3 regions of the Paenibacillus sp. NPDC057967 genome follow, and region 2 is predicted to be linked to each of the others. Evidence: riboswitches for the same ligand, from Rfam matches in the RefSeq annotation. Region 2 holds a riboswitch; each other region holds the start of a gene.
The links. Region 2 has a riboswitch for cyclic di-AMP ahead of ACFVSO_RS18110 (potassium channel family protein). Riboswitches for the same ligand answer to the same signal wherever they lie in the genome.
Positions count from the first base shown of each region.

Region 1: linked by a shared signal. The riboswitch ahead of ACFVSO_RS05295 (hypothetical protein) and the one ahead of ACFVSO_RS18110 (potassium channel family protein) in region 2 are both predicted to bind cyclic di-AMP.
Region 3: linked by a shared signal. The riboswitch ahead of ACFVSO_RS19105 (5-formyltetrahydrofolate cyclo-ligase) and the one ahead of ACFVSO_RS18110 (potassium channel family protein) in region 2 are both predicted to bind cyclic di-AMP.

Region 1 is NZ_JBHVQB010000002.1:176,883-179,143, forward strand. Features, by position in the region: gene modB (molybdate ABC transporter permease subunit) at 1-215, shown strand, start outside; cyclic di-AMP (ydaO/yuaA leader) riboswitch at 398-600, shown strand; cyclic di-AMP (ydaO/yuaA leader) riboswitch at 674-838, shown strand; gene ACFVSO_RS05295 (hypothetical protein) at 965-1,411, shown strand; gene ACFVSO_RS05300 (signal peptide protein) at 1,405-1,512, shown strand; gene kdpA (potassium-transporting ATPase subunit KdpA) at 1,555-2,261, shown strand, end outside.
Region 2 is NZ_JBHVQB010000006.1:439,501-441,761, reverse strand. Features, by position in the region: gene ACFVSO_RS18120 (hypothetical protein) at 1-27, opposite strand, end outside; partial or broken gene ACFVSO_RS18115 (transposase) at 106-279, opposite strand; gene ACFVSO_RS18110 (potassium channel family protein) at 523-1,185, opposite strand; cyclic di-AMP (ydaO/yuaA leader) riboswitch at 1,285-1,430, opposite strand; gene ACFVSO_RS18105 (helix-turn-helix transcriptional regulator) at 1,635-2,261, opposite strand, start outside.
Region 3 is NZ_JBHVQB010000007.1:139,300-141,560, reverse strand. Features, by position in the region: gene ACFVSO_RS19110 (hypothetical protein) at 445-726, opposite strand; gene ACFVSO_RS19105 (5-formyltetrahydrofolate cyclo-ligase) at 756-1,196, opposite strand; cyclic di-AMP (ydaO/yuaA leader) riboswitch at 1,201-1,381, opposite strand; gene ACFVSO_RS19100 (aldolase catalytic domain-containing protein) at 1,549-2,261, shown strand, end outside.

The DNA of each region.
Region 1 (2,261 bases), on a different contig from region 2:
CCTATATACTCGGCTTTGCGCGCAGCTTGGGCGAGTTCGGGGCAACACTGATGATTGCGGGCAACATTCCGGGCAAGACGCAGACCATTCCTACCGCGATCTATGTCGCGGTCGATTCCGGCAATATGCCGATGGCTTGGGCCTGGACGGCTGGCATGGTCGTGATCTCGTTTGCCCTGCTGCTGGCGACGGGCGGTCTTCGGAAAAATCCATAAAAGGGCTCGCCTGCAAGGCGGAAATCGTGTGCGGCTGTGATTGCACGAGTGTAGAAGAGCTTTTCTCCGAGAAGAGCCGATGAATGCGATAAATCAGATTGCAAGGTATGGAAAATCGGTGAAAGCAGCATTTACTGCTGCTTTACACTTTCAGAAGACAGGAGTAATATTCGGATTAAGCTTTACAGCAATCGCTGAGTTTCCCGCAAGAGGCGGGAAAACGGGGGAACCATTCGCCAAGTGAACAGTCCGGTGTGAGAGCCGGAAGTTCGGATGGCAAGGGGTGAATCGCTTGCAGCGCCAGATTGGGCGCCGGCCAAGCGTAGGGCGACTCTCACCGTCCGAATCCGACAGCTAACCTCGTAAGCGTAGATGGAGAGGAAGTGGCTTGTGATCGCATTGGCGACCACAGGGGACACGTGCCTCTGTGGTTTTTTGATGCGCAAATAGGATTATGACCAAGCAACACGCTGAGTTTCTGCACAGAGCAGAAAACGGGGGAACCATTCGATTTTGCGCCAAGCGTGAAATCCCGGGGTGAATCCGGACCTGGCAGGTCCGGTAGGGCGGCTCTCACGCCCGAATCCGACAGCTAACCTCGTAAGCGATTCGAGAGAGGCCAATTGCAGCTCTTCAGCATAAGCGAAGCTTGTTTCGCTATGCCTACAGAAGAAGCCGCGAGGGACCCCTCCTTCGCAGGCTTCTTTTTTTGCGCCCAATTGGCTGAAAGGGATAAAGGAGAATGAAGAGTGAACTCGTTCCATTCAAAGCTTACGCTGGTATATGCGCCGAATGAATACGGTCGGCAATTTGTGAAGCTGTTGCTATACAAGGGCTGGCCTGTAGCGGCTTTGGTCAGCAGCGGCAGGCAACGGCGAATCCATGAGGGATTCGGAATCAGCTGCTTTATCAAGCTCGATACGAAAGACCAGGATTGTTCGCTGAAGGGCGGACAGATTCATGATGTGTATTTATTCGATAACTCTGTGCCGCTGGTTTGCAGGTACTTAAAGCTATTCCGTCCGCTTGTATCGGGCAGAATCATCGTGGTGACCCAGAATAACAGCATTCCAGGGCTATATCGGCATTTGGGAGCGGATCAGCTGCTGCATGCGTCGCTGCAGCCGGAGGAGCTTGTATCGGAATTCGAAGAGAATCGATTGGAGAAGAACGGAGAGGAGGATGCATCGTGCTAGATGTGATCTTGGTTGCATTTTTGGTTGTGCTGGTGGCTTCCGTATGGGGCCTTGCCGCTTGGTCGGCGAAGGAAACGGATAGCGGGCGGAAGGATCAATAGTTTATCCATTATGGGTGATGAAATGAGGGACTGGAAGTGACGATTGCCGGGCTTCTTTCGATTGGCATTTTTCTATTAATCGTTGTGACGTTGGCAAAGCCAACAGGATTATATATCGCGCGTGCATTCGATTATTCGCCTACAACTCTCGACCGCGCTTTCGGCTGGCTGGAGAAGCCGATTATGGCGCTTAGCGGCATCCAAAAAACGAACCAGACCTGGAAGCAATATGGGTTATCGCTCGTGTTCGCCAACGCTTTTATGATTCTGGTCGTCTATATGATCTTCCGGCTGCAGCACTTGCTCCCTCTCAATCCGGGCAACATTGCAGCTATGGAGCCTACGTTGGCGTTCAATACGGCTATCAGCTTTATGACGAATACGAACCTGCAGCATTACAGCGGGGAGAGCGGCATGTCTTATTTGGCACAAATGCTTGCAATTGTCTTCTTGATGTTCACGGCACCGGCAACGACGCTTGCCGCAGCTATGGCGTTCATTCGAGGCTTGGCTGGCAAGCCGCTTGGCAATTTCTTTGTCGATATGATTCGTTCCATTACGCGCATTCTGCTGCCGATTGCTATCGTCACATCGCTTCTGTTCGTATCGCAGGGTGTGCCTCAGACGCTGGAGCCTTCTGTGACGGCTGCGACGATGGAAGGAGCTGAACAGCATATCGCAAGAGGGCCTGTCGGATCGTTCCTGGCGATTAAGGAGCTGGGCAACAACGGCGGAGGCTTCTTCGGAAC
Region 2 (2,261 bases):
ATGCTCGAACTTTCCAACTAAATACATAACAAACAACCACTTCCGTATAGAAGTGCGACTTTTATGTAAAATGGTATGGGAGGTTAGCGACTGCTGATATTTGCACTTCGTGCATTCATAAAGAGGCAGACTTCTCGTAACGATCTTATATGCAGAGCGATGTCCACAACAATAGCACTTAAAGCCTGATGGCCACTTCAAACGTTCAAGAAGAGGAAGCAAATCCTCATCCCTCCGATATTGTGCATTAAACTCTTGCCAAGCTAATAATATTCCCACATCCCTCACCCCCCCCAAAAAAAGAGAACATATGTTCTGTTTTTAGTATAACAAAATACCCAACCTTTTACAAGAGTTGGATAGATGGTTTTATCTTATATACCTGTTCCTGAGCAGATGGGAGAGTGAGCCCTTTTCCAAAAAAGAACACCCTCAGAAAGGGGGTACTGAATGATTTCTGTATACGTACATGTTATCGGGCAAAAAGTATACTGTCCTTCTGCAAGCATCCAGACTTCACACTTAGTCTGCGAATGTCCGCTCGAACCTTGTAATATCGCTGTTTTTGCCGATGATAACTAACATGTCGCCTTCAAATATACGATCGTCCGCGTGCGGAGATACAACCAAGTCATTGTCTTTTCTGCGTATGGCCATGACGCTGCAGCCGAATTTGGCTCTGAAGTCCAATGTTTTTAATGTTTTGCCGCAGAAGATTGGCGGGGCAATCATTTCGACGAGACTATGTTGGGGGGATAACTCCAAGTATTCAATCATGTTTTTGGAGGTGACCTGATGGGCTACCCGTACTCCTGTATCGCGCTCCGGGTGAACGATATGGTCCGCACCGACGCCTTCAAGCACCCGCTGATGATAATCGCTTGTTGCCTTGGCTGTTACGAATTTGACGCCAATATCCTTCAGAATCAATGTAGTTAATATACTGGACTGAAGGTTTTCGCCTATGGCTACAATCGCATGATCCAGATTGCGCACACCGAGCTCCCGCATGACCTGATCATCAGTCGAATCGGCTTGATAGACATGGGACAAGATAGGCGCGTATTCCTGTACTCTCTTCTCATCCTTGTCGATTCCCATAACTTCGTAGCCAAGCGATAGCAATGTTCGCGTCACACTTCCCCCGAATCTCCCTAACCCAATGACTACAAATTGTTTTCCCATCTGACGAGCCTCTCTTCTACTATTCATTGTTGATTGGACACAGCAAAGACCACAGAGAAACAAGCTCTCTGTGGTCATGACGAACACAAGCGCGCGCACTTATCTCCCGAACAACGCTTACGAGGTTAGCTGACGGATTCGGAAGTCGAGAGCTCCCTACCATAACATGGATTCACCCCTGCGACCCATTACGATCGCTTTGGTTCCCCCGCTGGTCTTAACGGACCATTGAGCGTTACGCATATTCATTTATGAGCCTAATGCTACTCCTTTCCGAATGTTTTGTAAAAGCGCATTCCAGACATGTTTCGGCGGAAAAAGCTTAAAAATCCCGATAGAAGCGCTTACATGCATTGCGCTATCAGCCGATCGCGAATTATATGCGTTTATTGATGCTTTTCTCAACTAGACCATCTCCTCCTGCGCTAGTTGGAAATAAGGGGAGGAATCTATTCCGGTTCTGCTGACAACGTCATTTTCAGTTTAAACTGCTTTGGCGTACAGCCGTTGAAGCGTTTGAACAATTCATAAAAATGCGCCATATTCTCCAGTCCTACGGAATGTGCGATGTCCGTTATTTTTCGATCGGTAAGGGCAAGCAGGCGCGTAGCCTTAGCAATACGTCGCCGATTGACATACTCGGTAAACGGCAGTCCCATATGCGTTTTGAAATACTTAGAAAAATAGACATAGCTCATTCCGGCTAAAGCGCTCAGTTCAGACATATGTATCTTTTCGCCCAGTCGCTCATCTATAAAGGCAATGACAGGCTTCAGTACGTGAGCGTCCAGCTTTCCGCCCGGTGATAATATGTCGTTTGCGTCATGCCTTAGCATGGCAAGCATCAGCGCTTTGATATGCATGCTGACCGCTACCTCGTAGCCATGACGTCTGGCCATGACTTCCTCATGAATGCTGAAGATCGCACGGCCCACCTCCTCCCTTGCATTTGGGTTGGACGCGAACAGATCATTCAGTCCGTCAAGCGGCTGAAGCACCTCCATGAAACAGCTTAAATAGTTAATCGTCGCCGGATCGAAGTACGGCTCCAGATCGACGTGAAGTACAATATATTC
Region 3 (2,261 bases), on a different contig from region 2:
TTCTGAATGGAAGGATGGGGTGTGGGGCAATGGGGCATCGGTGGTGAATGGTTCCTTAAACGGACTATTCTACTTAGGCGGTTCGATGTGTGTTTGTACCAGATAAACGAGCTCGTTAGGCGGTGCAGCCTTCTGTATTCAAGTAAGGAGTTTAGACGAATGAGCACATGAATCGGTCAAAGGGGTTGCAGGCGCGGCGGCGGCTGTGCAGCACCGCAATATCATTGCGCTGCCGCTAGTCATGCATAGTTCATATATACCAGTCTGATGAACATTGTGCGTACTAGCTGTTATAGGCTGATAGTGGGAATGTGAGCGGAAGTTTGTTTTAACTAATCAATAACTCGCTAAACCATTCTGGAGGTGTTGAAGTCGAAAGGTTGCGAATATGCAAAAACGAGGTGCCTTTACCATTGAAAATTGATGGTGGAGGCATCTTTTTATTTATCTATAGATGATGATCAGGCTGCAAGCCGAAAAACTCGGCTTAGAGAGCAGAAAGCCGCCGCCGAGCGAGCTGTAAGCCGAGATACTCGGCTTAGAGAGCAGAACGTCGATGCCGAGCGAGCTGCAGACCGAAAAACTCGGCTTAGAGAACGAAAAGCTGCAGCCTGACTGAGCGCCGCCGGACAGCTCCCCCAAAACGCAAACAAGCCCGGGCTTTCCGGGTTGGAAGGCTTCGGGCTTGATGCAGGTTGCGGCTTGCCTTGATAGGCTGGCCGACATAGGATATCCCCATATCCAAGCGTATGCTGCTAATCTACGGATAAATAAGCGACGGCGCGCTGCTGAAGAACGGATTCTTCGGCAGGCTCAGCCGATGAAATCGGGCGTCCGGAGCCCGGGTTCTGCAGCTGTGTAATTGCGGCGGAAAATAAACGGTAAGCCCGATTATCGGGATTAAGAGTCTGCGCGATTCGTTCGGTGAGCCGTTCGGTCAAGGAAACGATCGAGAAACGGCCGATGAAGCTGCGGAATAGCGGACCCCAACGGTCGAGTTGCAGACTTGGCTCGCTGTCACTGACGAATTGCTCGTTCCAGCCATAACCGAGGTCGCTGCTAATGCGAAGACAAACGCGATACCCTGCCGAGTCAATCGCGAGCGCCGGTATGACGAATACTTCCACGCGGCTAATGCTAAGCTGCAGGGGTTGTTCCGAAGGGAATGGGGAATCTTGCAAAGATAAAGAAAGCATAAGACACCTCTCCTTTGTCCGCTTACGAGGTTAGCTGTCGGATTCGGGCTAGAGAGTAGACCCTACCGGGGGTACAAATCCCCGGACTCACCCCTTGCAAGGCTGCGGCCGGCTGTCGGCCCACGTCGCACTTACGTTGGTTCCCCCGCTTTTTCCAGGTCGGAAAAATTAAGCGTTGATGTTTACATAATATTTTAACTTTAAAATATCAATTTGTAAATGATATCTTATCGGGACAACCAATCGTCCAAAATATCCAAATACCGACATAATTACTTTGCGTTCCCGTCATATTTCAAGTATGATGGTAGATAAAAAGTGAACTCATGTTCAAATCAAAGGAGCAGCAAGCATGCATTCGAAAACTAGTCATTGTAAAATTGTCGATTGTACAATTCGTGACGGCGGACTCGTCAATAACTGGGATTTCAGCGTCGAGTTTGTACAGCACCTTTATAATAGCTTGAACGAAGCTGGTGTCGACTACATGGAGATCGGCTACAAAAACTCGCCGAAGCTGTTGAAAGGTGCAGATAGCGCAGGCCCATGGCGCTTCCTGAACGACGATTTCCTTCGCAAGGTCATTCCGAACAAAGGCAACACCAAGCTGTCTGCGCTGGTTGATATCGGCCGCGTTGACGAGAATGACATTTTGCCGCGCAGCGAGAGCCTGCTCGACCTGATCCGCGTAGCTTGCTACATTCAAGATGTAGACAAGGCTCTTGAGCTGGTGCAAATTTTCCACGACCGCGGATATGAGACGACGCTGAACATTATGGCGCTTTCCAACGTGATGGAGAACCAATTGGTCGAAGCATTCAAGCAAATTAACGACAGCGTTGTAGACGTTGTATACATCGTGGATTCCTACGGCAGCCTGAAGCCGGATGATGTAGGCTACCTGGTGGATAAATTCCAGCAGCATTTGCCGAACAAGCGTCTTGGCGTTCACGCGCATAACAACTTGCAGCTTGCATTCGCGAACACGCTGATCGCGGCGAACAAAGGCGTTGAGCTGCTTGACGCATCCGTATACGGCATGGGACGCGCGGCAGGCAACTGCAA